DNA from 3 places in the Rhizobium sp. BR 315 genome. Region 3 is predicted to be linked to each of the others. Evidence: predicted binding sites of a transcription regulator. Region 3 holds the regulator's gene; each other region holds the start of a gene.
What was found. Region 3 encodes LexA, which represses DNA repair genes until DNA is damaged. Its sites were predicted from a motif close to TGTTCNNNNTGTGTTCNG; they were not measured.
Positions count from the first base shown of each region.

Region 1 (10,625 bases), on a different contig from region 3:
ACGTTGAATTCGTCGCGGGCGGGAAGCTGTCGCTGCTGAGCGGCCTTCACCGGTGCCGGAGCGGCCGCATGGCGCCGCTCGCGCTCGATGCGAAACTCGCGGATGGTGCGGCCAAGCTCGACAACAACGGTTTGGAGGTGATCGGCGCCTTCCTGCGAACGATTGGCCAGGCCTTCGTCTGCGGCAGCGCGCGTGCTGAAATCGCCAATATCCGTCGAGAGCGAATGCAGTCCGGCCACTTGCACGTCGCTCGCCGCTGCGATCCCGGAGATGGCTTCATTGATGTCGGTCACCTGGCGGACGATGCTGCCGATCGCATCCTGCGTGCGGCCGACCATCTGCACGCCCGCATCGACCTGGGCCTTCGTGCCCGTCACCAGAACCTTGATTTCGCGGGCGGCATCGGCGGAACGCTGCGCAAGGGCGCGAACCTCCTGCGCAACGACGGCAAAGCCGCGGCCGCTATCGCCGGCGCGGGCGGCTTCGATACCGGCATTCAAGGCCAGAAGATTGGTCTGGAAGGCGATTTCATCGATGACGCCGATGATCTGGCCGATCTTTTCGGCCGAGGTCTCGATATCGGCCATGGCCGATATCGCCTGCCCGACGATCCGGCCGCTGTCTTCCGCAGCCGTACGCGTCGATACCGCCGCGCGTTCAGCCGAGCGCGTATTGGCGGCATTGCCGCGCACCTGATCGGCAAGCTCGGCAAGCTGGCGCGCCGAGGCTGCGAGGCCCTGCGACTGTTCGGCCGAATTTTCCGCGAGGGATTTCGAAAAGCGGGAAATGCTTTCGCTTGTCGCCTCCGCCGTCTGCACGCCGCCAGCCAGAGCCGAAAACTGCTGCTGGATGTCCGCCAGCGCCGCATTCAAAACTTCCGCGACTTCCGCATAAGCCTCGGGACAATCGGTCGGCATCCGGGTCGTCAGATCGCGATCGGCAAGACCATTGGCGACCTCGGCGATGAAGGCGGTCGCCTCGGCACGATCTGCAGCCCGTTGCTCAACCAGCATGCGCTGATGGCCGACCCGCATTTCGTTGAAACGCAGGGACACGGCGATTTCGACATCGACCATGACAAGGCGAACGACTGATGTGACCAGCTCGCTCAATTCGCGGGCACGGCGCTTGGCTCCGGGCAGGATGGCGCGACCGCCCAACTCTTCGACGAGACCGGTAAGAATATGCTCCAGCATGACGCCATGGCCGGCAACGTGCCAGCGCGGGTCGAGCCCCATCTTGCTCTCACTGTCGGATAAAACCTTGACGCGCTCTGCATAGAGGCTGTCGAAGCGGGCATCCGTCAGCACATCCCAATGCGAGGACTGCAGATCCTGGAGCCGTTCGAGCTGGCTTTCGCTGGTGAAATTGCGCGCGGCGTCGGGAAAGGCCTGGAACCGGCGGAAGAGATCGCGCAGGCCGGCTTTGAGATGGGCCTCGAGCATCGGCCGGTTGCGGCGCAGCGTCTCGCATTGTCCGGCATCGAGACCAGCAAAACGCAAGCGGTCGCGAAGGCTGCCAGCCTGCGCCCTACCTGCCTGATCTGACGGCGAATCCTGCGCCAAAATCGTCCCCGCCGAAATGCCGCACGCTCAAGCGCCGGCGAAACCGCTGATGATCCGCGCCAGGCGCGATGAGGACGCGAGGAAAAGCATAGGCGGCCGGCGATCAAATGATCGAGGCGCTAAAGCTCGCTCGTTCATCAAAGTCTTGTGCGGACCTGTTTGATGAGATGGATACCGGATCGAACCCGGTACGACGGGGCGGCTTCATGCCTTTTGAGAACGAGTCACAATTTTCCCATTCCGACGTTCAGGCTCATTATTTATGGTTAATTCCTTGCCCGAAGGTTAATGACCTCGGACCGACCGTCTTGTTTCGATCGCATCTAATTTAGATGTTACTTTTCTGCGCCTTCGGCCCGACAGCAAACGCGCCTGGACGCAAGTCACGAGCAAGCTTCATACCCTACTGCTCCAGGCGTAGACACCTTCGATGTCGATACGGAGAGAGCAATGATTGTTCTTGGTTTGACCGCTTCGCTGATGGCCAGCATGACGCTCGCGGCCTTCATGCTTCTGTGCCGCATCGAAGAAGCCCGCGGCAAGGCCTCTCGCATCCTCTAACGATGTCGAACCCGATATCTCCGGGCCGCAGGGTCGGGCGCGAAGCCCTTTGCACTTTGAGACAGGGCGCCGCTTCGCCATCTTTCTCGTTCGCCGGCCGCTAGCATTAGGCTTGATAGTTCCGTATTAAGCCTCACGACCTGGCACCGAGATCTATCATTTAATGTCCGATACGACCCAATCCCGAACGAATACCCAGAAGCTTTCGCTGGGAACAGCGCTTGCGATCATCTTCGGAGTGACGCTCTGGCGCGTGCTCATGTTGCTGATCAACAGGACGGACCTGTTCGTCGACGAGGCGCAATATTGGTTCTGGGGTCAGAACCTGGATTTCGGCTATTATTCCAAGCCGCCGATGATTGCCTGGGTCATCCGCTTCTTCAATACGATCTCGGGATCGGACTCGACATTCTGGATCCGCATCTCGGCGCCGCTTTTTCATCTCGCCACCGCCCTGATGCTGATGGTGACGACGCGACGGCTGTTCGATGGAGAAGAAGGGCGCAATATTGCCCCCTGGGCCGGCGTCATCTTCATCACCCTGCCGGCCGCATCGCTTTCGGCCGTGCTGGTGTCGACCGACACGATCCAGATCCTGTTCATCACGATTGCCATCTGGGCCTTTATCGGCCTGACCAGGCGTTCTTCCGTTTCCGAAGCTCTGATCCTCGGCCTCGGCCTCGGCCTCGCCTTCATGACGAAATACTCCGTGCTCTTCCTGCTGCCGGGCGTGGGCATCGCCATGCTGACGCTGCGCTCCGCGCGCATCGCCTGGCGGGACGTCGCAATTGCCGCCGTCGTCGGTGCCATCGTCGTTGCGCCCAATCTTTGGTGGAACCTCACGCATGACGCAGCGACCGTAAAACACACCGGAAGCATCGCCCGGTGGAGCACAGGTGGCAGCGGGGCCAGCCCGCTGAAGCATCTCCTCAACGGGCTCAACTTCGTCGGAGCGCAGTTCGGCGTGGTCGGTCCAGTCGTATTCTATGCGCTTTTGTGGGCGACCTGGCGGCTGATCCGCGGGCAAAGCGACGACAAGGAGAAATTGCTGTTCTGGCTATCCATGCCGGTGGTGATCCTGATCGCTCTGCAGGCCCTCTTCGCCAAGGCCTATGCCAACTGGGCTGTCGCCGCCTATGCTGCAGGCACTATTCTTGCAGTCCTGCTGCTCTATCGCCTGACGAAGAAGGGGCTGGTCACCTCGCTGATCATCGGCGCGATCGTCGCCATCGTCATCCCGGTGCTGACCGTTCTCGCGCTTGATGTCAAAATGCCGAACGGCGATCTCGTCATGAAGCGCTATGTCGGCCGCAGCATCGTCAGCCTGGAAATCGCCGATATCTCTACGACTGCAAAGCTGCCTGATATCGTGGCGTCGGATCGCGCCATCCTTGCCGATCTCTTCTATACGCTGAAGGGCAAGCCATTCCACATCTACGCCCGCAATTTCGGCGGCTTCCCGAAGAACTATTACGAGCAGGATTTCTCCCTACCCGCCAATGTGACCCGTCCGGTGCTGTTCGTCGACACCGATCCGATCACCTGCCCCGAAGGCCAGGCCGAGCTCATCAAGAGCTGGTCGCCTCCCTTCGGCGATATGAAGGGCGATACACTCTATGCCTATCGCGTTCCGGCAAGCTGCCTGGCGCCCAAGCCGTGATGCCCGATAGTCCTGTCATGGAAGAAATCGCGCCGGGACGGTTGACCGGCCGGCGCAAGTGCATCATGACGGGACGCACTATGAAGGCGCGAGGCGTCCTGATATCATGACCGAACCGCCGGAGTTCGCGCCGGCAAAGGAAAGAAGGCATTTCTGACCGTTGAGCCCACTCGAATTCGGCGCTGCCGACAGCGAAGATAGAGACGACAGGACGCACCGCGCCGGAGCGCGCGTGATTGCCTCGCTGTTCGTCGCATTTTTCGCCTATATCGGGCTAGCGCTTGGCGGCGGCATCAACCTTGCCACGCGGGCGGATGCAGATGCTCTCTCTTCCGGTAGGGAAAGCCAGCCACTCTACCTTTCTCTGCGGGATCCGGTTCGCGGCACTCTCGTCGCCGATCGGCTAGTGACGCCGAAGGCCACCTGGCACGACATAGGGCCTGCAACGCTTACTGGCCTTCCCTCCCTCGGATATCCGGCCACACCCTGGCAGCCGCGCCATGCGGACAACGTCTCGCGGCTCGAAACCCTGGCACTTCGCGCCTATCTCGCTCGCGGTCCTCCAAGCAGGCTCGCCTAAGCGGTCGGCGCAGACGCGCTGCATTCCCGACATGATCTTCAGTCCGCCAGCGGCCAGGCCGCCGGCATAAGCATATTTTCAAGGATAATACCCATGCGTACCTCACCATGGCTCGTGGCGCTTTATACAGTGGTCATCCTGATTGGCCTTCTGATCGCCCTGCCGAACGCGCTGCCGCCGTCAGCGCTCGACAAAATCCCCTCCTGGCTGCCGCATAGCCAGGTTCCGCTCGGTCTCGACCTTCGCGGCGGCTCCTATCTCGTGCTCGAAGTCGACGAGAAGGATCTGACGAACGGCCGGCTGCAATCGCTGCAGCAGGACGCGCGCCGCGTGTTGCGCGACAAGAACATCCAGACCCGCTCGGTCGTCCGCAACGGCAATCAGGTGGTGGTGACGATTAACGATGCCTCGCAGAGCAACGATGCGGTGACGCAGCTGCGCACGCTTGCCAACACGGTCACGTCGGGCCTCTCGGCAGGTCAGTCCGATCTCAACATCGCACCGAACGGTGCGGCGATCGCCATGTCTTTCTCGCAGGCGGGTATTTCGGCCAACGTCGATTCCGCCGTTCAGCAGAGCCTCGAAGTCATCCGCAAGCGCGTCGACCAGGTCGGCGTCGCCGAGCCGACCATCCAGCGCGTCGGCCCGAACCGCGTTCTAGTCCAGCTTCCGGGGGCACAGGACCCGTCGCGTCTGCGTGAGCTTCTCGGCTCGACTGCAAAGATGTCCTTCCACCTGCTTGCCGACAGCGTCGATCCGAACAATCCTGGCCCCGGCGTCACTATCCTGAAGGACGAGCGGGGCAACAGCTATCCGGTGCTCGACCGTATCGAACTGTCCGGCGACCGTCTGACGGACGCCCGCGTCAGCTTCGATCCAAACACGCATGAGCCGCTTGTCACCTTCCGCTTCGACAGCGCCGGTGCCAATCGTTTCGCTGAAATCACCCGCGAAAATGTCGGCAAGCCTTTTGCCATCGTGCTCGACAACAAGGTGCTGAGTGCACCGAATATCCGCGAGCCGATCACCGGCGGTTCGGGTCAGATCTCCGGCAACTTCACCGCCGACAGCGCCACCACGCTCGCCGCCCTGTTGCGCGCCGGCGCGCTCCCGGCCAAATTGACCGTCATCGAAGAACGCACCGTCGGCGCTGACCTCGGCGCCGATGCGATCCAGAAGGGCATCTATAGCGGCCTGGTAGGCTTCGTCTTGGTTGCCGCCTTCATCTTCGTGCTCTACGGCGCCTGGGGGATTCTCGCGAATGTTGCACTGCTCGTCCACACGATCCTGACCTTCTCGGCCCTGACGCTGGTTGGCGCCACGCTGACGCTGCCCGGCATCGCCGGCATCGTCCTCGGTATCGGCCTTGCGGTTGATGCCAACGTTCTCATCAACGAGCGTATCCGCGAAGAAACCCGCAAGGACCGCGGCGCATTCGCCGCCATCGATAACGGCTTCAGGAAGGCTTATTCGACGATTATCGACGGCAACATGACGGCCCTGATCGCGGCCGCCATCCTATTCTACTTTGGCTCTGGCCCGGTTCGCGGCTTTGCCGTGACCATGGGTCTCGGCCTCATCATCTCGATGTTCACCTCCGTCGCCTTCGTACGCGTCGTGATGATCGCCATCACCCGCCGCCGCAAGCTGAAGGTGCTCAACATCAGGCCGCTGATCCCCTTCAGCCCCTATGACAAGCACATTCACTTCATGAAGGCCCGCTTCTTTGGCGTCACCGTCTCGGCGATCCTGTCGATCGCCTCGGTGGTACTGTTCATCCATCCTGGCCTCAACTACGGCGTCGATTTCCGCGGCGGCATCCAGATGTCGGTCAAGACCAAGGACGCGGCCGATTTGTCGACGTTCCGCGAGGGCCTGAACACGCTCGGCCTCGGCGAAATCGCACTGCAGTCTTTCGGCGACAACAACAGCATCCTTATCCGCGCCCAGCGCCAGGACGGCGGCGAAGAGGCACAGACAGCAGCGGTGACCAAGCTCAAGGCAGAAATCACCAAGATCGACCCAGCCGCAACCATTGAAGGCACCGATGTCATCGGCCCGAAGGTCTCGGGCGAGCTTGCCTGGGCCGGCATCCTGTCGGTCGTGATCGCCAGCCTGGCGATGCTCGTCTACATCTGGGTGCGGTTCGAATGGCCGTTTGCGGTCGGCGCCATTGTCACACTGGTGCTCGACGTCACCAAGGCGATCGGCTTCTTCGCGATCACCGGCCTCGATTTCAACCTGACGGCCATCGCCGCGATCCTGACGCTTGTGGGATATTCGGTGAACGACAAGGTCGTGGTCTATGACCGCATGCGTGAAAATATGCGGCTTTACAAGTCGATGCCGCTGCGCGAGATCATCGACAGGTCGATCAACGAGACCCTGGCGCGAAGCCTCTATACCAACGCCACCGCTTTCCTGGCGCTGGTGCCGATGGCGATCTGGGGCGGTAGCGCCGTCTCCAGCTTCGCGATCCCGATGGTGTTCGGCATACTTGTCGCTGGCGCCTCGTCGATCTTCATCGCAGCGCCGATCCTGCTCTTCCTCGGCGACTGGCGCCGTCGGCATGCCAAGCCCGCCGCCAACGATGCGGCATCGACAGACGGCAAGTCGGACAAGGGCAACAAGCAGATTCCTGCGGCGGAATAAGCAGCAAATCTATGGAAACAGGACATGCCCGGCTGCGGGCATGTCCGCCAGCCGCTCCAAAGCGCGTTGCGATCCTTCAGATCCGCTTCTCGTGCTTTAGACCTTTGACGTTGCGCATGCCGTTACCGCAAAACCGCTGCACACTTTTGCGCGACATGCTTTAGGAAATAGACGGCATATGCAACGGTAGCCCCGGACGCGGCGCCGTTATCTTCTCAACCACACCGTTTTCCTGCTCGCTGACGAGCAGATGCTTGCCATCGACTGTAAAGGCGATATTGCTCGGCCTCGTACCATCCGTACGGATATGGCCGGCCATTCTACCCTCGGTATCGACAAGCGAGATTTCGCCCAGCCCATACATCGCGCAATAGAGCACTCCGCTGCGATCGAAGGCGAGACCGGCCGGGCCGCGTAGCATATTCATGGCAGGCGTTGGCATCGATCGGACGAACAGTTCCTGCCGCCCGCCAATGATCTGCCGGTGGATGTTCCCGGTTAGCGTCTCGCTGTAATAGAGCAGCCCGTCAGCGCCGAAGGCTATGCCGCCGGCAAAGAGCAGGCCTGCCGCCAGTACCCTGATGACCCGGCCATCGGCAGGATCGATCTGATAGACACAGCCATTGTAGGCTGCCTTGAAAAAATCGGGATGAATATGGCCGCCTTTGAGGAGGTCGTCGAGACGGATGCCTGAATCGGTCATGTAAAGCAGGCCATCCGGGCCAAAAGCGAGAGCATTTGGATGAAGAAACGGGCCGTCGGCGCTACCTTCGATTACCTGCAGCACGCGGCCCTGCGACGATAGCCTGACAAGAGAATTTTCCGGACCGTCGGCTATCCAGAAACATCCATCACCGTCGATCGCAATCCCGCTCGGGGTGCCGCCGATTTTGCAAATTTCCTGATATGCACCGCTTGTCTCGAAAAGTTTCAGACAGCGGCGGCTGGTATCCATCTCCACCAGTGCGAAGCGCCCATCGGGCAAAGCCACCAGCCCGCTAGGCAGACGCAGCCTAGTGGCAATCGTTTCGTTCATGTCCTGAAACCTTCGTTCTACGCACTACCAAGCCATAAAACTCAACATACCGCGTCGAAATAATACATAAGGATGACGAACGCCGTTTTCGAGCCTGAATTGACCAAATCCGGATAAGATTCTTGCACAAGAGGTCACTTCCGCGTTGCTGCCCCGCCAATCTTGACAGGCTTGCGCGATTCGGAACATCCATAGAACGTCTGGATAATTTCGCCGATGCGATTCGTCGTGGATTGCGCCCAGCCATCCTTCATCCGACAGGTTCAGGAGAGTTCATGACCGCTGCCTATCTGGAAAAGCTGAACCCGGAGCAGCGGCTGGCGGTGGAGCACGGTACGACTGCATCTGACGATCATGTCGCCGGGCCACTGCTTGTTATCGCCGGGGCCGGCTCCGGCAAGACGAATACGCTTGCCCATCGCGTGGCGCATCTGATCGTCAAGGGTGCGGATCCGCGCCGCATTCTGCTGATGACATTCTCGCGCCGGGCCGCCGCGGAAATGGGCCGGCGGGTCGAGCGGATTTGCCGCGAGGTGCTGGGTGCGAATGCCGGCATCACCGCCGATGCGCTTGCCTGGACCGGCACGTTCCATGGCATTGGTGCGCGCCTGCTGCGGGACTATGCCGAGCAGATCGGCATCGATCCGGCCTTCACAATCCACGACCGGGAAGACAGCGCCGATCTGATGAACCTTGCGCGCCACGACCTCGGCTTTTCCAAGACGGAGAACCGCTTCCCTACCAAGGCGACATGCCTTGCCATCTATTCACGCTCCGTCAATGCGGAAGCGCCGCTCGATGGCGTGCTGCGCGATTACTTCCCTTGGTGCGCGATGTGGGAGCAGCAGCTTCGCGATCTCTTCGCCGCCTATGTCGAGGCAAAGCAGGTGCAGAACGTACTCGATTACGACGATTTGCTGCTCTACTGGGCGCATATGCTGCAGGAGCCGCTGATCGCCGAGGATATCGGCAGCCGCTTCGATCATGTGCTGGTCGACGAATATCAGGACACAAACCGGCTGCAATCCTCCATCCTCCTCGCGTTGAAGCCAGATGGCCGAGGATTGACTGTCGTTGGCGACGATGCGCAGTCGATCTACTCCTTCCGTGCCGCAACCGTGCGCAACATCCTCGATTTCCCCAAGGCTTTCACGCCATCGGCCGATATCGTCACGCTCGACCGCAATTATCGCTCGACGCAGCCTATTCTCGCCGCCGCCAATGCCGTGATCGATCTTGCTTCGGAGCGCTTCACCAAGAACCTGCGCACCGAGCGGCAGAGCACGGAGCGCCCGCGGCTGGTGACGGTGCGCGATGAAGCGGATCAGGCGCGCTACATCGCCGATCAGGTGCTGGAAAATCGCGAGGGCGGCGCGAGGCTGAAGCAGCAGGCCGTGCTCTTCCGCACCTCAAGCCATAGCGGACCGCTGGAAGTGGAGCTCACCCGCCGCAACATCCCCTTCGTCAAGTTCGGCGGACTGAAGTTTCTCGACAGCGCTCATGTCAAGGACATGCTGGCGGCGCTGCGTTTCGCCCAAAACCCGCGCGACCGTGTGGCAGGCTTCCGCCTGATGCAACTCCTGCCCGGCGTCGGCCCTTCCACGGCACAGCGCGTGCTCGACCAGATCGGCGAAGAGGCAAGCCCGATCACGGCGCTGGCCGAACTGCCGCCACCTCCGCGCACGGGAGACGACTGGACGGCCTTCGTCGAGACGATGCGGGAGGTCAAAAGCGGCAAGGCCGGATGGCCGGCGGAAATCGGCCTGGTGCGCCAATGGTACGAGCCGCACCTCGAACGGACGCATGAAGATGCTTCCACGCGCCAGGCAGACCTAATCCAGCTCGAACAGATCGCCGCGGGCTACGGCTCGCGCGAGCGCTTTCTCACCGAACTGACGCTCGATCCGCCTGACGCCACCAGCGATCAGGCGGGCGTGCCGCTGCTCGACGAGGACTATCTGATCCTGTCGACCATCCACTCCGCCAAAGGGCAGGAATGGACGAAGGTCTTCATCCTCAACGCCGTCGACGGCTGCATTCCCGCCGATCTCGCCGTCGGATCATCCGCCGAGATCGAAGAGGAACGGCGGCTGCTTTATGTTGCCATGACGCGGGCCAAGGACAATCTCGATCTCGTTATTCCGCAGCGTTTCTTCGTGCACGGCCAGCACGCGCAGGGGGACAAACACGTCTTTGCCTCGCGCACACGCTTCATCCCGGCGACATTGCTGCAGTTCTTCGAGGTTTGCGGCTGGCCGCAAGCGCGCGCCGAAAGCCCCGCCGCCATTCGTGCGCGAGAGGTGCGCGTCGATGTCGGCGCGCGGATGCGGGGCATGTGGCGGTGAGTTGCGGCTATTCGTTGGGGTCGCCGTTTCGGTAAAGCCCCTCACCCTAGCCCTCAACTGGTTCAACTTTTACTATCAATACTCACTTCGCCTCCCGGAACATCTCGATAATGGCAGAAAAATCGCGGCCGCCATTGCCGAGTTTTTCGAAGAGTGCATAGAGCTGTGCCGCCTCCGCACCCAGAGGCGTGGATGCGCCGCTCAACAGAGCCGCCTCCTGCGACAG
Region 1 covers NZ_JARWKZ010000023.1:28,889-39,513, forward strand. Annotated here, with positions in the region: gene QD409_RS20870 (globin-coupled sensor protein) at 1-1,565, opposite strand, end outside; gene QD409_RS20875 (ArnT family glycosyltransferase) at 2,290-3,786, shown strand; gene QD409_RS20880 (hypothetical protein) at 3,947-4,366, shown strand; gene secD (protein translocase subunit SecD) at 4,460-7,018, shown strand; gene QD409_RS20890 (SMP-30/gluconolactonase/LRE family protein) at 7,179-8,054, opposite strand; gene QD409_RS20895 (ATP-dependent helicase) at 8,330-10,399, shown strand; gene mmsB (3-hydroxyisobutyrate dehydrogenase) at 10,482-10,625, opposite strand, start outside.
Region 1: the regulator LexA is predicted to act here: its motif matches at 8,236-8,253, upstream of QD409_RS20895 (ATP-dependent helicase).

Region 2 (10,625 bases), on a different contig from region 3:
CAGGGACTCGTCACTATTCTGACCAGTCAACAGGCCCGTCAGCGCCCTCAGCGCATCGAGATCAAGCGCATCGCCCGCCAGATCGACGGCGAGCTTCGGTTGGGTCTTGTCGTTCGGTGCCTGGCGCTCGAGCCTACCCTTGAGCGTGGCCGAACCGATTGCGATTTCCAGATTTTCGAAACGCTGCTGATCGTGGCGCAGGCTGACATCGGCGGAAAAGCCAGCCTGCCGCAGCTGGCGAATCGACGGATCGACGGACCCCACCAGCCAGGAAGCCAATCCGGAAGGCTGGTTCGACGCGACGACCAGATTGCCGATGAAATTCGGCTCGCCCTGCAGCATCAGATTGCCGCGTGCTTCGACCTGCGTCCTGCCCGGCAGCATGCCGATCGCATGATCGATCTTCCATCCTGTTCCCGCCGGCTCCAGATCGAGCTGGACGTCGCGGATGGTCGTGTCGCCGGCAACGATCGCCGGCAGACGGAACGTGGCCTTGCCGGGCACCTGCGGCACCGGAATCTCGGCAGCGATCGCAATCAGGTTGTTCAAGCGCTGACGTGCCGATACCACAGGGTTTCGGTTGGTCTTGCCATTGGCGCCCTTGCTGTTGCCGAGACGGTTGACGTCGATCTGCTGGCCATCGGCGGTCAGCAGAAACTCCGGCTTGGAGCCGGTATCCAGCGTCGCTTCGCCGGTGACGACGTAGGGATCGTCATCGGCACCGACTTCGAGACGATATTCAGGAACGCGAATACGATCATTCGTCAGTTCGAAGCGGCCCTTGATACGGGGCTGCGCCTTCTGGTCGGAGGAATTGCGCGACTGCTTGTCGTTGACCCCTGCCGTGAAGGAACCCATGTAGTCGGGCTTGCTGTCGACCAGCTTCAGCTCGCCATCGAGATCGACATTGAGTGGATGACGATCGGGCATCAGCCGCGTGCGAACGCGCAGGACACCATTGTCATCCGGCTGACTGCTGGAAACCGTGAAGTTGCCGTGCTCGCCATCAAGCGCCGCGTCGCCCTCTATGCGCCACGGGCCGGCCAGCGACCTCGCGGACATTTCGGCATTGAGGTCGGTTACACGCCGGGTACGGCCGGACTGTTCGTCGACGAAGACGATATCGCCCTCCTCAACATGCACGCTTTCGAGCACCACTGATTTTGCGGGGATCTCGGGCAGGCTGCCGCGCATCCAGTCCAGCGTGCCGTCCTTGAGCAGCCTCAGGCGCACCTTCGGCTTCGACACGCGCATGTCGAAGATTAGCGCCTCGCCGGAAAGGAAGGGCGCAAGCTCGGCATCCATGGAGAATTCGGCAATCTGTACCAGCGGCGTTCCATCCGCCTCCTGGCCGACGCGGACATCATGCAGGGTCACAGACGGAAAAGGCAGAAGGCGGGCACCGACTGTGCCGTGGACGGTCACCTTTTTACCGATGATGCGGCTCGCCTGATCCTCGAAATTCTTGCGAAAATCGGTCCAGTCTATGAAGAGCGGAGCAAGCAGTGCCACGAACAGCACCACCACAAGCAATCCACCCAGAAAAACCAGGACCCTACCCAACAACGCGCACCGTCTCCAATCTTCATTCCATATAAACGATAAATCTTAATCTATCGGAGCACATACACCACATCGCCCCGGATACGCACGTCTCTATTACGTCTTGTTCGAAAATCGCATCATTTTCGAGGCCTGCAGCGTGATCCGGCGCATCCTCGCCGCTTTCCGTGACATAAGTTGGGAAAGCGGCTGCAGCCTAGCGCCATTCGCGCGCGTAGCAAGCCAAGATCATGGGAACGCTCCGCTTTTCAATGAGGGCGGAATATCTTTCCGGGATTGAAGATGGCATCGGGATCGAGGGCTTCCTTGACCTGCCGCATGACATCGACGGCATTGCCGAGTTCCTGCTCGAGAAACGCCATCTTGCCCTGCCCTATCCCATGTTCGCCCGTGCAGGTGCCATCCATGGCCAACGCACGCGCATTGAGGCGGGCCACGAAATCCTCGACCACGGCGATCCCTTCCGGGGTCTTGTCGTCGAACAGGACAAGCACATGGAAATTGCCGTCGCCGGCATGGCCGACGATCGGCGCCAGCAGACCGTGCGCCTCGATATCGGCCTGGGTCTCCGCGACGCATTCGGCAAGCCGCGAGATCGGCACGCAGACGTCGGTCGACAGGGCAGCCAGCCCCGGCGCCAGCGCCCGGCACGCCCAATAGGCATCATGACGCGCCTTCCAGAGCTTGTTGCGCTCCTCTGCGTTATCAGTCCAGAGAAACTCGCCGCCACCGCATTCGGCCGCGATCCCGGCGAACTGCTCCGATTGCAGCGCAACCGTCTCTTCCGTGCCATGGAATTCGAGGAAGAGCGTCGGCTTCTCGTCGTATGTCAGGCCGGAATAGCTGTTAGAGGCCCGCATCTGCACGGCATCAAGCAGCTCGATGCGCGCAACCGGAATGCCCATCTGGATCGTCATGATGACGGCGTCGCATGCTGCCTTGATATCCGGAAAGGCACAAGCGCCGCCGGCGATCTTCTGGGGGATGCCCTGCAGACGCAGTGTGATCGACGTCAGCACTCCAAGCGTGCCTTCGGCGCCGACGAAAAGACGGGTCAGATCGTAGCCGGCCGAGGATTTCCTGGCGCGGCGGGCGGTGCGGATTTCCTTGCCGTCGGCGGTCACGACCGTCAGCGCCAGCACATTGTCCTTCATCGTGCCGTAGCGCACGGCATTGGTGCCGGAGGCGCGCGTCGACGCCATGCCGCCGATCGACGCATTGGCGCCCGGATCGATCGGAAAGAACAATCCGGTGTCGCGCAGATAGATGTTGAGCTGCTCGCGGGTAACGCCGGGCTCAACCGTGCAATCCAGATCTTCGGCGTTAACTTCGAGAACGCGGTTCATCCGGCTGAAATCGATGGAAATGCCGCCTTGCGGCGCATTCACCTGCCCCTCAAGCGAAGACCCAGTACCGAAGGGGGTGACGGGAACCTTATGTTCGGCACAAGCCTTGACGACAGCTTGCACGTCTTCGCTCGTTTCGGCGAAAACGACACCATCGGGAAGCTGCGGCGGGATATAGGTGGTTGTATGGGCGTGCTGCGCGCGAAAGCTCTCGCCGGTCTGGAGACGCTCGCCGAAGGCCTGTTTCAGAACGCCGAGAACGGCGGCTATCCCCGCCTCGTTGCGTGTTCCCACCTTCGCATCAGCCAGCACCATAGTCCGAATCTCCCACTACGATTATCGAAGGGCGTTAACCCTTTTATCGGTTCTATGGGACATCGGCGCGGCGCTGTCCAGTCATGAAAAAAGTGAGCTCGGCTCAGCCCTTGCCGCCGCATGGACGGCAAGTTCGGGCGGCCTCGCCTCACGCCGTGAAGTCCTCAGCCGCGCACTCCCACACCGCGCACCATGCTGCTCCATGCGCCGGGCGCAATGCCGAAGGCTTTCTTGAAATGTCGGGTCAAATGGCTCTGATCGGCAAATCCTGTTGCTGCGGCGATTTGGGCGATCGGTTCACCTTTTGCGATCAGCGCCTTTGCCTGCTGCAGCCTGCGCATCAGCAGGAAACGGTGCGGACTTGTGGCAAAGGCAGCGCGGAAATGCCGCGAAAGCGCAAAACGATCGAGGCCGGTGATGCGCTCCAGTTCCTGGGAGTTCACCCCACGCATGACATGCGCTTCGAGATAGTCGCGGGCGGCCTTTACCTGACCCCAGGCGATGCTGCCCAATGGCCTCTGCGGCAGGCGCGCATGCTGCACGAGACCATCGGCCAAACGGGAAACGAAATCGTCGACGAAGAGGTCATCCAGCTCGCGATCAAGTTCGCCGAGCGCTGCCAGCAACAGACCGGCGAGCCGGTCATCCTTCACGACGGGGTCACCGACGAAAGGCAGGCCGACGCGCGCTACCTGCAAGCATTGAAACAGCACTGAAGGTTCCAGATACAGCATGCGGTAGACCAGCCCGTCGTCGGTCGCCGCCCCACCGTCATGCAACTCGTCCGGATGAAGAATGATCACCCTGCCCGGCAGGCTGTAGCGCTGTTCGCCTCGATAGCGGAATGTCTGCACGCCGCGCATGGTAACGCCAAGCGCATAGGTATCGTGCCGATGCAGATCGAATGCATCGCCTCGAAACTGCGCCTGGATGCGCTCGATGCCGGGATAGGCCGGCGCTGACAGGATGTGGTTGGCATCGGGCGTCACGCACAAACGTTCAAGACCCTCGAAGATCTGTCCGGCTACATCGTCGTGCAATGTCCCATTTCCAGACTGCATGAAAGTGACCATCGATGTTCGATACCAAAATCGCGATCGTTCTGCGAAACGACCTTCAATCCTGGCAAAAGCTGAATGTAACTGCCTTCCTGACAAGCGGCATTGCCGGACAATATCCAGAAGTCATCGGTGAATCCTATCGCGATCGCGCCGGCAACGTCTACAACGCATTGTCGATCCAGCCGATCATCGTCCTTTCGGCCAATCAAGACAATATCGCTACCATCCATCGCCGTTCACTGGAGCGCGGCGTCACCTCCTCGCTCTTCATCGAGGAAATGTTCTCGACGGGCCATGACGAGGCCAATCGCGCCGTCTTTTCCCAATTCTCTCCCGAGGATGCCAAGGTTGTCGGCATCGCCGTCCGTGCAGAGAAGAAGATCGTCGACAAGATCACCAAGGGCGCGACGATGCACGCATGACGGAAGCACACAACGAAAAACGGCCGGGTCGCATAACCCGGCCGTTTTTCTATGATGCCAGTAATCCGATCAGCTCTGGGTGATCGGGGCGATCTGGATTTCGACGCGACGATTCTGGGCGCGGCCAGCCTCGTTTACGTTGGACGCAACAGGCTGCGACGGACCGAAGCCAATGGCGGACATGCGGCGCTGGTCGATGCCCTGGCTGCCAAGGTAGGAGGCAACAGAACCGGCGCGGCGCTCGGACAGATCCTGGTTATGCTGCAGGCTGCCGGTCGAATCCGTATGGCCGTTGACGTCGATCAGCGTACGGTTGAACTTGCGCAGGACGATGGCGACCGAATTGAGGGTTGCGAAGAACTCTGGCTTGATCGCGTCCTGGTCGATGTCAAAGGTGATCGCCGACGGCATGTTGAGGATAATGCGGTCGCCGGCGCGGGTAACCGAAACCCCGGTGCCCTGCAGCTGCGCGCGCAGCTCGGACTCCTGCTGGTCCATATAGTTACCGATGCCGGCGCCTGCGAGTGCCCCGACGCCAGCGCCGATCAGCGCGGCATTGCGGCGCGAGGCCGGCGAATGACCGATGAGGAGACCAGCAACCGCGCCGACGCCGGCACCGAGTGCCGCACCGCCCGCCGTGTTGGATATTTTCTGCTCGCCCGTATAGGGGTCAGTCGTGGTGCACGCGTTCAAAAAGGCTGCCGCTAGGGCAAGAATGGCAATTTTCTTGATCATAGAATCGTCGCTCTCCGGTTCGATGGCCGAAGCAGATATGAAACATTACGGCAAGATGATGAAGTGAAATTTTAGTCCGTCGATTGTCCCCTGCGCATAGCGCACAGGCGCGACCTCCGCTGCAACCGATTGCCGCCCGCGATCCGCGGGGCCGACATCGGCCCCGTCTCGCCCAATCAGCGACCCCAGCTAGCGATCACAAATTGCGGAAGAGCTGCAGCGTCGTATTGTAGCTTGAATTGGCGATCGAGAGCCCTTGAAGTCCGAGTTGTACCTGGGCCTGCAGCGCCATTACCCTGCTCGACTGCTGCTCCATGTTGGCGTCCACGAGCTTGCCGACGCCGGTTGTCAGGGAATCGTTGAGATTCTTGGCGAACTCGGTCTGGAGGCTGATACGGGACTCCAGCGAGCCGAAGGCGGATCCGATGGTGTTGAGCTGCTGCAACATCGCCGTCACGGTATTGACCATATCAGTAATCGCCCCCCGCGTCGTATTCGCGTCGAGCGAAACTTCGACCTGGCCGCTCGTGTTGCCACTCTTGCTGCTGAGCAATACATAGTTTTTGGCAGACCCGGCCGCAGTCGCGAAGGCCGGAGAGGTCAGTACGCCATGTCCGCCCGAACCACTCGATTGGTCGTCGATCAGATATCGCGCATCCGCCGGGACGACGGAGCCGCTGGTAGACGTCACACCTTCGTAATTCAGCATGCCGATCGAGACGGTTCCATTGGCGTTGCGGATGAAGGAACCGGGAACCTGATGCGGTTTCGTCGGGTCGACGCCGTCGCGCAATACGGTCCAGTTAACACCATTGAAGGTTGCCGATTCCCCGATGCTGCGTAGCTGCTCTTTGAGCTGGGTGATCTCATCATTGAGCTTCGTCTTGTCGACACTTGTCTCATAGGCGCTGACGAGCTTCGATCGTATCTGCGTCACGACGCTGACCGCGCTCTCGACACCCGTGGACGCGGTATTGACGGTGGACGCAGCAAGGCCGAGCGCATCCTGCACCGCCGAAATCGCGCCGATGTCAGTGCGCGTTGAAGTAGAAATTTTCCAGTAGGTGGCGTCATCCTTGACCGTCTGCACCCGCAGACCGGACGACATTTGCCGCTCCGCATTAACCAACTTGGCCTGGGTGTCTTTTAACACTTCCAGTGCTGTATTCACGGAGGGACTGACCCTGATGAAGGTCGAAAAAATACTCACAGCACACGAACTCCGAACGCAACAATACGCAACAAATACTAGGAAACATTGCAACCTTGCCGCGGGCGCTCATGCGCGCGGGCCGATCGTGTCGGCGAACGGGGAGCCTGGCAAAAACAACACCTGAGCTCCGGCGGTTACATGCCGCTATGATTAGCAAACACACTTAATAAAGTGCTAAGCCACACACATGATTTACCATAAATAAGCGTAAAACCTGCAGCGAGCGCAACTCACCCGTGCTGGCTTCATCCCGCTGCACGAAGGCTGGCAAGCTTCGTGCGCAACGCTGCGTCCGACATTTCCTGGTGCAGTCGTTGCTCCTCATGTGCATGACGCTGACCAGCGGCACCAGACCGATCTGGCTGCAAAGGCGGCACAGGTAAAGCCGAGCGGCACCGTCAATATGATGATGAGCGACGACAGTAAGCTTTGGAACTGTGCAGCCAGGTGGCACCAGCCTGCTTCTCACCCTTGTCGCCCTGCTAGGTGCAAGGACCGCCACCGCGGTTTCCGGAACGCCGGCACCCCGCAGGAGGCCAGCGTATTCGAATTCGGGTCGGCAGCGATGTAACGCAAGATTGTGCGCGATTTACTGCAGTATCGTTTTTTTGAACATGTGCGGCAAGATTTGCCGCAAATCATGACAGAGTTGTAATCTTGATGGGGACAACGAGGCGTTTTATTCACAGCTCCATACGCTGTTTCGAGCGGGGAAATCAGCCTTCTGACGCCGCCGTAAGCCTGTGAATGTGCACTTTTTGTTCTAGTTTCGGCCCGTTTCTTTTGCCTTTCGGGGTAGAATCATTACATTGGGCCGCATGACCATCGGACATGACGACATTCCTTTCTTTGACGAGGAGCCGGAACATCTGGCACCGCGCCGTCCTGCGCCGGCCGCCGGTAGCGGTGGCGGCGGCATTGCCGCCCGCGCCATGGCAGCGCGCGACAGCGGCCGCCGGCCGGATTATCTCTCGGGCCTCAATCCCGAGCAAGCGGAAGCGGTCGAGACGCTGGACGGCCCCGTTCTGGTGCTTGCAGGTGCCGGCACCGGCAAGACGCGCGTGCTCACGACCCGCATCGCCCATATCCTGTCCACCAACCGCGCCTTCCCCAGCCAGATCCTTGCGGTGACCTTCACCAATAAGGCGGCGCGCGAGATGAAGGAACGTATCGCGCTGCTCGTTGGCGGTGCGGTCGAAGGCATGCCCTGGCTCGGCACCTTCCACTCGATCGGCGTCAAGCTGTTGCGCCGTCATGCCGAGCTGGTCGGGCTCACCTCGAGCTTCACCATTCTCGATACGGACGATGTCATCCGCCTGATCAAGCAGTTGATCCAGGCTGAAGGGCTGGACGACAAGCGCTGGCCGGCCAAGCAGTTCGCCGGCATGATCGACACGTGGAAGAACAAGGGTCTCAGCCCGGCCGATATTCCGGAGGGCGACGCCCGCGCCTTTGCCAACGGCAAGGGCCGCGAGCTCTATGCCGCCTATCAGAACCGTCTGAAGACGCTGAACGCCTGCGATTTCGGCGACCTTTTGCTGCATCCGATCAATATGTTCCGGCGGAACCCGGACATCCTGAAGGATTACCACCAGCGCTTCCGCTACATCCTGGTCGACGAGTATCAGGACACCAACACGGCGCAATATATGTGGCTTCGCCTCCTGGCGCAGCGACCGAAGGGTGAGCTGCAGAATGTCTGCTGCGTCGGTGACGACGACCAGTCGATCTACGGTTGGCGCGGCGCCGAGGTGGACAATATCCTGCGCTTCGAAAAGGATTTTCCCGGCGCCAAGGTGATCAAGCTGGAGCGCAACTACCGCTCCACCGAGCATATTCTCGGAGCTGCCGCGCATCTGATCGCCCATAATGAGGGCCGGCTCGGAAAGACGCTGTTCACCGACCGCTCCGATCCGGACGACATCAAGGTGCAGGTGCACGCCTCCTGGGATTCCGAGGAAGAAGCCCGCGCCATCGGCGAAGAGATCGAGCAGCTTCAGCGCAACAAGCACAATCTCAACGACATCGCCATCCTCGTGCGTGCCTCCTTCCAGATGCGCGAGTTCGAAGACCGTTTCGTCACGCTTGGCTTGAACTATCGCGTCGTTGGCGGCCCGCGCTTCTACGAGCGTCTCGAAATCCGCGATGCCATGGCCTATTTCCGCCTCGTCTGCCAGCCGGCCGACGACCTTGCCTTCGAGCGCATCGTCAACACGCCGAAGCGCGGCCTCGGCGACACCACCGTGCGCACCCTGCACGATTATGCCCGTGTCCGAGATATCCCGATGCTGGCGGCAGCGGCCGATATCATCGAAACGGACGAGATGAAGCCGAAGGCGCGCAAGGCGCTGTTCGACGTCGTGCAATCCTTCCGCCGCTGGCAGGGCCTGCTCGAAAATACGCCGCATACAGAGCTTGCCGAACAGATCCTCGAAGAGTCCGGCTATACGGACATGTGGAAGAACGACAAATCGGCGGAAGCGCCGGGACGCCTGGAAAACCTCAAGGAACTCATCCGCTCCATGGATAGTTTCGAATCCATGCGCGGCTTCCTCGAGCACGTCGCCCTCGTCATGGATGCCGAACAGAACGAAAACCTCGATGCCGTCTCGATCATGACGCTGCACTCCGCCAAGGGTCTGGAATTCGAGACCGTGTTCCTGCCCGGCTGGGAGGAAGGCCTGTTTCCGCACCAGCGCTCGCTCGACGAAAGCGGCCGCGCCGGCCTCGAGGAAGAGCGCCGCCTCGCCTATGTCGGCATCACCCGCGCCAAGCGCCGCTGCCACATCTGGTTCGTCTCCAACCGCCGCATCCACGGCCTTTGGCAGTCCACCATCCCTTCCCGCTTCCTCGACGAACTGCCGGAAACGCATGTTCAGGTCGCCGAAGTCGAGCAGTCCTATGGTGGGTATGGCCGCGGCGGTTACGGCCAGTCCCGCTTCGACAAGGCCGATCCCTTCGCCAATTCCTATTCCACGCCGGGCTGGAAACGCGCGCAGGCAAACCGCAACGATGCAACGCGCGACAACTGGGGCAGTCGCTCCGGCCACGCCGTGGAACGCATCGGCTATGGCGAAAGCGGCCCGAAGGTGCGCACGATCGATGGCGAACTGGTGGCCAAATCCACCTCCTCCGAACCCTCCAAATTCATGGTCGGCGACCGCGTCTTTCACATCAAATTCGGCAACGGCAATGTTTCGGGGATCGAGGGCAACAAGCTGACGATCGAATTCGACCGCGCGGGACAGAAGCGCGTGCTGGATGGGTTTGTGGAGAGGGTTTGATTGGGTTAGGTCTTCTGGTTTGGAACCAGGGGCGCCGCATCAATATTCGGCGTGAGGACGGGACCCGCCGTAGGCTTCGAATATCGCCACCCCCTCCGTCATCCTCGGGCTTGACCCGAGGATCCACGTGCAGGCACACCTCTCGAATATGTATGCCCTCTTGGAGCCATCAGTACTGGGCGGATGGCCGCAGAAACCGCCATCATTGTCACACGCAACAAGGCTTGTGCTTGGATCCTCGGATCAAGCCCGAGGATGACGAAGTGCGGGCATGCTGCGGTGGCAAACGAGAACACTAATCTCTATCATCCACATGTCGTCCGCAAGCCCGTATACCATCCGCAATCTTGCCTCTTGACGCCCGTCATCTCTATGCGCATCCTACACGCATGGGTGGATATACCTACATCATCACCAACCACAAACGAGGCACTTTGTACATCGGCGTCACAGCCGACCTTGAACGCCGCATCTACGAGCATCGTGAGGCTCTGACACCCGGATTCGCTTGGAAATATGGATGCACCCGGCTCGTCTGGTATGAAGATCACGCAGACATTGTTTCGGCCATACAGCGAGAAAAGTCTCTGAAACGCTGGTATCGCCAATGGAAGATCGAGCTGATTGAGAAAGCAAATCCCGATTGGCGTGATTTATATTATGAGCTGTGGTGAGACTTCACGCGC
Region 2 covers NZ_JARWKZ010000005.1:97,787-108,411, forward strand. Annotated here, with positions in the region: gene QD409_RS08235 (AsmA family protein) at 1-1,566, opposite strand, end outside; gene QD409_RS08240 (FAD-binding oxidoreductase) at 1,812-3,224, opposite strand; gene QD409_RS08245 (AraC family transcriptional regulator) at 3,389-4,285, opposite strand; gene QD409_RS08250 (DUF2000 family protein) at 4,300-4,707, shown strand; gene QD409_RS08255 (OmpA family protein) at 4,777-5,442, opposite strand; gene QD409_RS08260 (flagellin) at 5,639-6,652, opposite strand; gene QD409_RS08265 (ATP-dependent helicase) at 7,474-9,939, shown strand; gene QD409_RS08270 (GIY-YIG nuclease family protein) at 10,329-10,613, shown strand; gene QD409_RS08275 (winged helix-turn-helix transcriptional regulator) at 10,593-10,625, opposite strand, start outside.
Region 2: the regulator LexA is predicted to act here: its motif matches at 7,404-7,421, upstream of QD409_RS08265 (ATP-dependent helicase).

Region 3 (10,625 bases):
GCAGGTCGATGAGTTCGACATCGATGCCCTGGGCTTCCAGCTCGGCAACCGCCTTCGTCGCATAGGTCATGCCGATGCCGAAGGAGACGACCGTGACGTCCTTGCCCGGACGATGGATGCGGGCCTTGCCGATCGGCACCGTGAAATCATCGAGCTTCGGCACGTCGAAGTGCTGACCGTAGAGAATTTCGTTCTCAAGGAAGATGACCGGGTTCGGATCGCGGATAGCCGACTTCAGCAAGCCCTTGGCATCGGCTGCCGTGTAGGGCATGACAACCTTGAGGCCGGGGATCTGGCTATACCAGGCGGCGTAATCCTGGCTGTGCTGAGCGCCGACGCGGGCTGCTGCGCCGTTCGGGCCGCGGAAGACGATCGGAGCGCCCATCTGGCCGCCGGACATATAGAGCGTCTTGGCAGCGGAGTTGATGATTTGGTCAATCGCCTGCATGGCGAAGTTGAACGTCATGAACTCGACGATCGGGCGAAGGCCGGCCATAGCGGCACCGACGCCGATACCGGCAAAGCCGTGCTCGGTGATCGGGGTATCGATGACGCGGCGCGCGCCGAATTCCTGCAGCAGGCCCTGGGTCACCTTGTAGGCGCCCTGATATTCGGCCACTTCCTCACCCATGACGAAAACGTCGGGATTGGCGCGCATTTCTTCGGCCATCGCGTCGCGCAGTGCTTCACGCACCGTCATAGACACCATTTCAGTGCCGGCCGGAATTTCCGGATCGGCGGCTGCGGCAACCTTCGGCTGAGCCGGAACCGGTGCCGCTGCAGGCGCCGGAGCGGCGGCGGCAGCTTCGGTCTTTACCGGCTGGGCGGCAGGTGCTGCCTTGGCAGACGAAATAGCGTCGGCAGATTCACCGTCCTGCAAGAGGATGGCGATCTTGGTGTTGACCTTGACGCCTTCGGTGCCGGCGTCGATCAGCAGCTTGCCGATCGTGCCTTCGTCGACAGCTTCCACTTCCATGGTGGCCTTGTCGGTTTCGATTTCGGCAATGACGTCACCGGAAACGACCTTGTCGCCTTCCTTCTTAAGCCATTTCGAAAGGGTACCCTCTTCCATCGTCGGAGAAAGGGCGGGCATGAGAATGTCGATGGGCATAGTGTCCCTCCCCGATTTAGAGCAGAATGTCGGTGTAGAGCTCGGATGCATCCGGCTCAGGATCGTTCTGGGCGAAATCGGCGCTGTCGGCAACGATCTCGCGGACATCCTTGTCGATATCCTTCAGATCGTCTTCGCTTGCCCAGCCCTTTTCGAGCAGGCGAGCGCGAACCTGCTCGATCGGGTCATGTTCGGAGCGCATCTTCTGCACTTCATCCTTGGAACGATACTTCGCCGGGTCGGACATGGAGTGACCGCGATAACGATAGGTCATCATTTCGAGGATGATCGGACCATTGCCGGAGCGGCAATGCGCAACGGCTTCGTCAGCCGCGGCCCTGACCGCACGAACGTCCATGCCGTCGACCTGGATGCCCGGAATGCCGAAGGAAGCGCCGCGCTTGGAGAAATCGGCCTGAGCGGTAGCGCGGGCGGTCGAGGTGCCCATGGCGTATCGGTTGTTTTCGATCACGAAAATCACCGGCAGCTTCCACAGCTGCGCCATGTTGAAGCTTTCGTAGACCTGGCCCTGGTTGGCAGCGCCGTCGCCGAAATAGGCGACACTGACATTGTCATTGCCGCGATACCAGTTGGCAAAGCCGAGACCGGTGCCGAGCGAGACCTGCGCGCCGACGATGCCGTGGCCGCCATAGAAGTTCTTTTCCTTGGAGAACATGTGCATGGAGCCGCCCTTCCCTCGGGAATAGCCGCCCTTACGTCCGGTCAGCTCGGCCATGACGCCGCGCGCGCTCATGCCGGTTGCGAGCATATGGCCGTGGTCGCGATAGCCGGTAATGATCTGGTCGCCATCCTTCAGCGCCATCTGCATGCCGACGACGACAGCTTCCTGGCCGATGTAAAGGTGACAGAAGCCGCCGATGAAGCCCATGCCGTAAAGCTGGCCGGCTTTCTCCTCGAAGCGGCGGATCAAGAGCATCTCACGATAAGCCTTGAGCTCCGCATCACGATCGAAATCTGCGATCGGACCGCCATTGGTTTCTTTGGCAGGTCTTGATGCTGTCTTACGGCTGGAAACGGACGCGTTCTTTCGCGGCGCCATTCAACCCTCCCTGTGTGAGTAGCCTCGTTTGTGGTGAAGCTAACATAGGCAAGATTGTTCGCCACAGCAATGCTATAATTGCATGGCTCATATTCTCTGCAAACTATTGATATAAATCGCAAAAACACAATTAACCGGAATTCGGTTAATTGTGGCTATTTATTGAAAATGACGATTTCGTTCGCCTTGGAGTAGGTCAATTGGTAGCGCGCATGCTGGTCGAGCATATCCTTATCCAGGGAGCCGTCACTGAGCAGAGCGACCTCCTTTTCAAGATGCTCGCGCCTGGCAACCAGATCCGCCAATTCCTTGCCACGGTCGATGCGGCGCTGTTCGAAAACCTCCGTCGCCTTCAGGCCGTAGTCGCCGTGAACGCAATGATAACCGAAGTAACTCACAAAAGCGATCGTGATGGCGGGAAGAACGAAACGACCGAACTTTCTCTTCTTATGATACTTTGTCCACATACTCGCTCGAAACGCTCTGCCGTTAGGCGATCCCATCACGACCCACGCTGCAAGCATTGCAGCCAGAGACAAGATCACATCAAATCAAACACCTAGAGCTAATTTAACCGGCAGAGATTAACCGTCCGTTGACTCTAACTGCGCCGGTCAACAAAAAACCGCGCCCAAAGGCGCGGTTCGATTTCAACGGATAACGCGGCCGAGGATCCAATGGGATCCAGCGGATCTGGCATCAGCCGCGCAAGATGGAGCGGCCGGCATACTTTGCCTGCGGGCCAAGCGCTTCTTCGATGCGGATGAGCTGGTTGTACTTGGCAAGACGGTCGGAGCGCGACAGCGAGCCGGTCTTGATCTGGCCGCAGTTGGTGGCAACGGCGAGATCGGCGATCGTGGAGTCTTCCGTTTCGCCCGAGCGGTGCGACATGACGGCCGTGTAGTTGGCCTTATGCGCGGTTTCGACGGCGTCGAGGGTCTCGGTGAGCGAGCCGATCTGGTTGACCTTGACGAGGATCGAATTGGCAACGCCCATGCGGATACCGTCGCGCAGGCGGGCGGAGTTGGTGACGAACAGGTCGTCGCCGACGAGCTGGGTCTTCTTGCCGATCAGGTCGGTCAGCGTCTTCCAGCCTTCCCAGTCGTCTTCAGCCATGCCGTCTTCGATCGAAACGATCGGGTACTTGGCGGCGAGTTCTGCAAGGTACTCGGCCATTGCTCCGGATTCCAACGTGCGGCCTTCACCTTCGAGCACGTACTTGCCGTCCTTGAAGAATTCGGTCGAGGCGCAATCGAGGCCGAGAGCGATTTCATCGCCCGGCTTGTAGCCAGCCTTTTCGATCGACTTCATGATGAAGTCGAGGGCTGCCGGGGCGCTGGAAAGACCCGGAGCAAATCCGCCTTCGTCACCGACGTTGGTGTTGTGGCCCTGCGACGCCAGTTCCTTCTTCAGAACGTGGAAGATTTCCGAACCCATGCGAACGGCGTCGCGGATGGATTCAGCGCCAACCGGCAGGATCATGAATTCCTGGAAGTCGATCGGGTTGTCGGCGTGAGCGCCGCCGTTGATGATGTTCATCATCGGAACCGGCAGCAGGCGGGCGTGAGCGCCGCCGACGTAACGATAGAGCGGCAGGTTGGCGCTCTGGGCAGCAGCCTTGGCAACAGCGAGCGAGACGCCGAGGATGGCGTTGGCGCCGAGGCGCGACTTGTTCGGCGTGCCGTCGAGCTCGATCATGATGTTGTCGAGCTGGATCTGGTTTTCAGCATCCATGCCGCCGATCGCGTCGAAGATTTCCGAGTTGACGGCTTCGACAGCCTTTTCGACGCCCTTGCCGTGATAGCGCTTGCCGCCATCGCGCAGCTCGACAGCTTCATGCGCGCCGGTCGAGGCGCCCGACGGAACCGCCGCGCGGCCCATGCTGCCATCTTCAAGGTAGACATCGACTTCGACAGTCGGATTGCCACGGCTGTCGAGAATCTCGCGGGCGATAATGTCGGTGATTGCGGTCATGATAGCTTCCTGCTCGCTGGTTTATAAATCGATTTAAATCGTTTTAATCGAAGGTGTGGAAATTACAATGTCGATCCACACCGTTGATTTGGCACCCTTACAGGCCGCGTAGCGCAAATTCATGTCAGCCTGTTGAACACCCGTATTTCTCAAGCCTTGGCGATGGCGTCAAAGGCCAGCAACTTCTCCAGAAGCCGCGGCATATCCTTCAAATAGACCATGTTCGGACCGTCCGAGGGCGCGTTGTCCGGGTCCTCATGGGTTTCGACGAAGACGCCCGCAACGCCAACGGCAACGGCGGCACGCGCCAGCGTCTCGACGAATCGGCGATCCCCCCCGGTCGAGTCACCCTGCCCGCCGGGCTGCTGCACCGAATGGGTCGCATCGAAGATCACCGGTGCGCCCATCGATGCCATGATCGGCAGCGAGCGCATGTCGGAGACGAGTGTGTTGTAGCCAAAAGAGGCGCCACGCTCGCAGAGAAGAATGTTCGGATTGCCGCTGTCGTTTAGCTTGGCAAGCACATTCTTCATGTCCCAGGGCGCGAGGAACTGCCCCTTCTTGACGTTGACGACGCGGCCGGTCTTGGCGGCGGCCACCAGAAGATCGGTCTGGCGCGAGAGGAAAGCGGGGATCTGCAGGATATCGACCGTCTTGGCGACGACAGCGCACTGCTCTTCCGTGTGGATGTCGGTCAAAACAGGAAAGCCGTACTCCTTTTTCAGATCGGCAAAGACTTCCATGGATGTTTCAAGGCCAATGCCGCGCTTGCCAGAGAGCGACGTGCGGTTCGCCTTGTCATAGGACGACTTGTAAACAAGGCCGATGCCGAGATTCTCGCAGAGTTCCTTCAGGACGCCGGCAACCATGAACGCATGCTCGCGGCTTTCCATCTGGCAGGGACCGGCAATCAGGGAGAGCTTGGCGGTGTTGGAAAACAGAACCTTAGAAGCTCCTTCGCCGACGATCACTTCGGAATTCGTGCTCATGCTATCTCCTCGAAGGCGAACAACGCCCCCTGTTCGGGCGCCAGCCGTGCCAAAATACGATTGTTCTTACGCGTATATGTGACGCCGTTAGCAGCGAAATGCGACGATGTCACGGAAAGATCGCGCGTTTTGAAAAGGATTGCTCGCGCCCGCAAGCCCGGATCATGATCGCCGACCCGCAAATCGTAAAATGCTTCTATCCCTTGCGGCGTCAGAAGCTCGATATCGGCGTTGGCCGCCTTGATCGTCAGCCCGAAGGAGTGCTCAAAAATTCGGGGGTTGCCGACGACGTGCTCGAAGAAGCTGCGGAACGCGGCCGGCTTCGTTGCCGACATCGCTACCCGTGCAATGCCGGTCACGCCGTTCTCATGGCGCTCGAGCGCGCCGCGATCCGCCGGCAGCGGATTGATGCGCTGACAGCAGAAGGCCAGAAAATCCGGCGCTCGCAGATCGGCGGCAAAGGCCAGGCGAAAACCGGCCGTGGTTTGCGTTCCATCCGGCATCCTCATGGGCCGGGAGAAATCCAGCATCCGCCCCGCCGAGATCGTGGCAGCCCTGAAACGTTTGTCATCCACAGCAGCATCATCGGTACCGAAAACCACTGCCGAGAAACCATCCTCGCTGACACGGAAGCGATAGGCCTGATCGCGCGCGACGAAGACATTGCCATCGGCAATGCTCGTCTCGCATTGCTCTTGCGACGCCACACCCAGAGGTTCGAGATAGGTCTTGTCGGCAAAGAAGACGCAGGCATTCTCGGTGCCGAAAGGATGACGCGCGTCCGGAGCCACGGTAAAGCCGAGCTTACCGAGACGTTCACGCGCCAGAGCGATGTTGACGGTCGGCAGCACGAGATGATCCAGCGGGTGCGGCGATGAAATCATGGTTTCTCCTGTTTCCCTGCAGGTGCAGATTTGCGCCTATCCGTCGCCTAATTCAAGATGGAAGCAACGAGCACAAAGCAGGCGGCGTGAACGAAACGCAATCTCGGAAACGTGATTACTGATTCTCTTCCATAGCGGGCTTATCCGACGAAGTGTCGTACGCGTAGAGGCATCAGACGCACCCGCTGAACCAGGAAAGTCTTCGTGGCGGTACGGACGGCATTTCCTATATTTATCCGCAGGTTAGCGCAGACGTGACGTGCAAGTGTCTTCAGGCGATACATTCGACAGTGATAATTATTTAATTGCCCGAACAAGGCTTTACCGAAATTTAAGCACTTGCGGAACACATATGGAACATATAGTGTCCGTTCTGGATTTGTTTCACGACTTTTTCTTGATCTGGGGTTCCAAGACGATGTTGACGCGCAAGCAGCAGGAACTGCTTCTCTTCATTCACGAACGCATGAAGGAGTCCGGTGTTCCACCATCTTTCGACGAGATGAAGGATGCGCTGGATCTTGCATCGAAGTCCGGAATTCACCGGCTGATCACGGCGCTCGAGGAGCGCGGCTTCATCCGCCGACTGCCGAATCGCGCCAGGGCGCTTGAAGTCATCAAGCTGCCGGATGCCTATAATTCGAGTTTGCAGCAGCGACGCGGCTTTTCGCCGAGCGTCATCGAAGGCAGCCTTGGCAAGCCCCAGCCCGTTGCCCCGCCGGCTCCACCGAAAGTGGCAAATGACGATCACAATAGTGCGGTATCCGTGCCGGTCATGGGCCGCATCGCGGCAGGCGTTCCGATCTCGGCCATTCAGAACAATACGCATGATATAACCGTTCCCGCCGACATGCTTGGTGCAGGCGATCACTATGCTTTGGAAGTACGGGGCGATTCGATGATCGATGCCGGCATTTTCGATGGCGATACGGTCATTATCCGCAATTCGACGACTGCCAATCCGGGCGATATCGTCGTCGCTCTCGTCGACGATGAAGAGGCAACGCTGAAGCGCTTCCGTCGCAAAGGCGCCTCGATCGCTCTCGAAGCCGCCAATCCGGCCTACGAGACCCGTATCTTCGGGCCTGACCGGGTCAAGGTTCAGGGAAAGCTGGTCGGCCTTATTCGCCGTTATCACTAGCCGGTGATGGCCGCGATCCGATGGGAGCACCGAACGTTCCGGTGCGCCAATCGTAGGTCCGATGCCGGGTCCATGGGCGCTGAGGATTTTCGAATGCTGTGGAGACGATAGGGATGTCGCCGCGCAGGTCCATTTCGACTGATCCGCTTCGCCGCAACGTCGCGCCGGTAAAGAGCATCGCGCCTGAGCGGCAGCGGTCGAGACGCAGGCGTATCGCTGTCACGACGATATTGGCCGTATCGCAGGCCGGTGGCAGATAGGCTGCGTTTTCGATGGTGACCAGAATGGTCCCATTCTCAAGCATTGCAACGCACCATGCGCCTTTCTGGCAGGCGAAGCTCCCCTGCATCGTCTGATCGAGGGCCTCTCCCATTGCCTTGCGTACCGCCTTCTGTTCGTCCGCGCTTAATCGGCGACGGCGCTGCTTCTTGCTGATCTGAGGAAGCCGGCTATCGGCAGGAAGGATCGTTGGAGGCTGGTGCTCAGCTGCAACCAGTGCCTTCTGCCATTGCTCGAAAATAAAGGTCTGTGGTCTTTCACGATTAGTCGCCAATATCCCGTCCTGCCTGAGAGCAACCAAGGCACCGTCCTCGGAGATCATCAGATCAGGCTTCTGCACGCCGGAGCCGAATGCCGCCGCGCCAATCGTCGCAAGCAGCAAGACGAAGCCCAGATGGCGCAGCCTGGTTCGCAGCACACTCATGATCAGAAAGCCGGCGATGAACGTCGGCATCAGCCATGCCGGCTGGCGTCCGAACGTGATATCGCCGCCCCAGCCGGCAACTGTCTTGGCAACAAGGATGACGAGCTCCAGTCCCTCGCCGGTGACTTTCCAGAATGGCCCGTCGAGGCCGAAAGGCATGAGCAGCATGGCGACCATGCCGAATGGCATGACGATAAAGGAGACAATAGGCATGGCGGCAAGATTGGCGGCAAGGCCGTATGTCGCCAGTCGGTGAAAATACTCTATCGAGAAGATCGCGGTCGAAGCGCCACCGATGAACGAGGTCGATAATATGCCGCCGAAGAAACGCGAAACGAACAGCAGCGGACTCAGGAACTTCGACCGTGAAAGGATGCTTTCACGATGCCGCCTTCGTTTCCAGAGCGTGTAGCCCGACACCAGCGCCAGCGTTGCGGCATAGGACATCTGAAAGCTCGGCCCGAGCACCTGCGATGGTGAGAGAACGAGAATGACAATCGCAGAGAGCGCCACATTGCGGAGACTGATCGACGGCCGGTCGAGCAGGACCGCAACCAGCATGATCGCCATCATGATGAAAGCCCGCTCGGCCGACACGCCGAAGCCGGAAATTAGGTAATAGGCGGTCACTGTAACCAGCGCGCCGAAGGCAGCGATCTTCTTGGTTGGCCACGCCTGCACCAGACCTGGGAACAGGCTGAACAGGTATCGCAGGCCGACATAGAAGATGCCGGCCGAAAGCGCCATGTTCAGGCCGGAAATGGCGATGATGTGGGTCAGCCCGGCAACTCGCAGCGCCTCGGTCGTATCATCCGAAATCGCTCGTCTCTCATCGGTGACAAGTGCCGCCGCAAAGGCGCCGACATCACCAGGCAAGGTCCGTCTGATCCTGTCGCCTATGCTGTTGCGAAGGCCGGCAAGCCAGATATCCGCCTTATCCAGCAGCGAGTTTTCCGCAGCATCACCGCTCGGAGACAATAATGTCAGGGCGCCGTAGGCAAAGCCATTCGCACCGATGCCGTTAAAGTAGGAGCTGAATGCGAAATCGTTGAGGCGAGGCAGCGCAGGGCCTGCAGGCGGCGTCAGACGCGCCCTGCCCTGAATACGATCGCCGAGATTGAACGGTTCCGCCTGCTTGCGCACAAAGATCGTTACGCGTTCCGGCGGCCTGTGAACAGACGGCTTCTCCGTCGCCTCGACTTTGACGACGTATCTCCATCGACCGTTGTCGTAGGTTTCGCGTCTTTCGACCCGGCCGGTCACGGTCGTCGTCACCGCCGAATCGAGCATGATGGTCGATGCCCGCCAGCTCTCCAGCTGCGCCAAGGCCATGCCGAGACTTATCAGCATGCCGGCGAACAGCAGATGCCGAACCAGCTGGCCGGATTCCCGCCTGAAAAGAAAGCCACCCGTCAGCAGCAGAAACCCGACCAGGATAGTCTGCGGAGGCGGATCGCTGGCGAGCGTGAACCAGAAGATCGCACCCAGGCCCATATAGATCGGGGCGAACAGGATGGCGCGGCCGTGCGCCGCCTCCTCTTCGATAAGGCGTCCAATAACGACTCGTATATGATTGAGCGCCAGGTAGAGCCGCCCTGACAGGGGAGCATGGTCCTGTGTCCGCTCCCGTTGCTCAGCTTTGGCACGAAAGACGACTGTGGCGATGGCGCGGCGATGCCGCGATGGCAGAACAAGATCCTGGCCATCCTCCTGCTGCTCCGGTGCCTCCAAATTAGGCATTCGCCGCCTGCCCCACGCAAAACTACAGCTTTCGCGCGATTTTTGCCGTCACCGTTCGGTGAATTCAACCAAAATCATCGCGATCGTGGCCAAACGGAGCTGATTGCCCTTGGCAGAATGACCTATGGCCCTAGTGCAGTGCCCAAAAGTTGATACTGCAATGCACAATTCGGCATTGGGATAACTTGGCATTAGGCTCTGGATCATATAGCTAGTCGGTAGTCGCTTAACCTTTTGGCGCTTTTTATGGCGTCAATCCCGCCAAATCTTGGAGGATCAGCATGACGGAACAAAGCGCGAAACTAACTTGGGGCGAAAAGACGGTGGACTTGCCGGTCAAAACCGGAACCATCGGCCCGAGTGTCATTGATATTGGTGCCCTTTATAAGAACACCTCCACTTTCACATATGATCCTGGCTTCACCTCGACGGCGTCGTGCGAGTCCAGCATCACCTATATCGATGGCGACGAAGGCGTTCTCCTGCATCGCGGCTATCCGATCGACCAGCTGGCCGAACACGGCGATTTCCTCGAGGTCTGCTACCTGCTCCTTTACGGCGAACTGCCGACGGCAGCTCAGAAAAAGGACTTCGACTATCGGGTCGTGCACCACACCATGGTGCATGAGCAGATGTCGCGTTTCTTCACCGGTTTCCGCCGCGATGCGCATCCGATGGCGGTCATGTGCGGCTGCGTTGGCGCTCTGTCGGCCTTCTACCATGACTCGACCGATATCACCGATCCGCATCAGCGCATGGTCGCAAGCCTGCGCATGATCGCCAAGATGCCGACGCTCGCCGCCATGGCCTACAAGTACCATATCGGCCAGCCCTTCGTTTATCCGAAGAACGATCTCGACTACGCATCGAACTTCCTGCGCATGTGCTTTGCCGTTCCTTGCGAAGAATACGTGGTCAATCCGGTGCTCGCACGCGCCATGGACCGCATCTTCATCCTGCATGCCGACCACGAGCAAAATGCATCGACCTCGACGGTTCGCTTGGCCGGCTCGTCGGGTGCCA
Region 3 covers NZ_JARWKZ010000004.1:104,174-114,798, forward strand. Annotated here, with positions in the region: gene QD409_RS06565 (pyruvate dehydrogenase complex E1 component subunit beta) at 1-1,111, opposite strand, end outside; gene pdhA (pyruvate dehydrogenase (acetyl-transferring) E1 component subunit alpha) at 1,128-2,171, opposite strand; gene QD409_RS06575 (FtsB family cell division protein) at 2,327-2,638, opposite strand; gene eno (phosphopyruvate hydratase) at 2,871-4,145, opposite strand; gene kdsA (3-deoxy-8-phosphooctulonate synthase) at 4,295-5,134, opposite strand; gene QD409_RS06590 (VOC family protein) at 5,131-6,018, opposite strand; gene lexA (transcriptional repressor LexA) at 6,437-7,159, shown strand; gene QD409_RS06600 (ComEC/Rec2 family competence protein) at 7,140-9,602, opposite strand; gene gltA (citrate synthase) at 9,884-10,625, shown strand, end outside.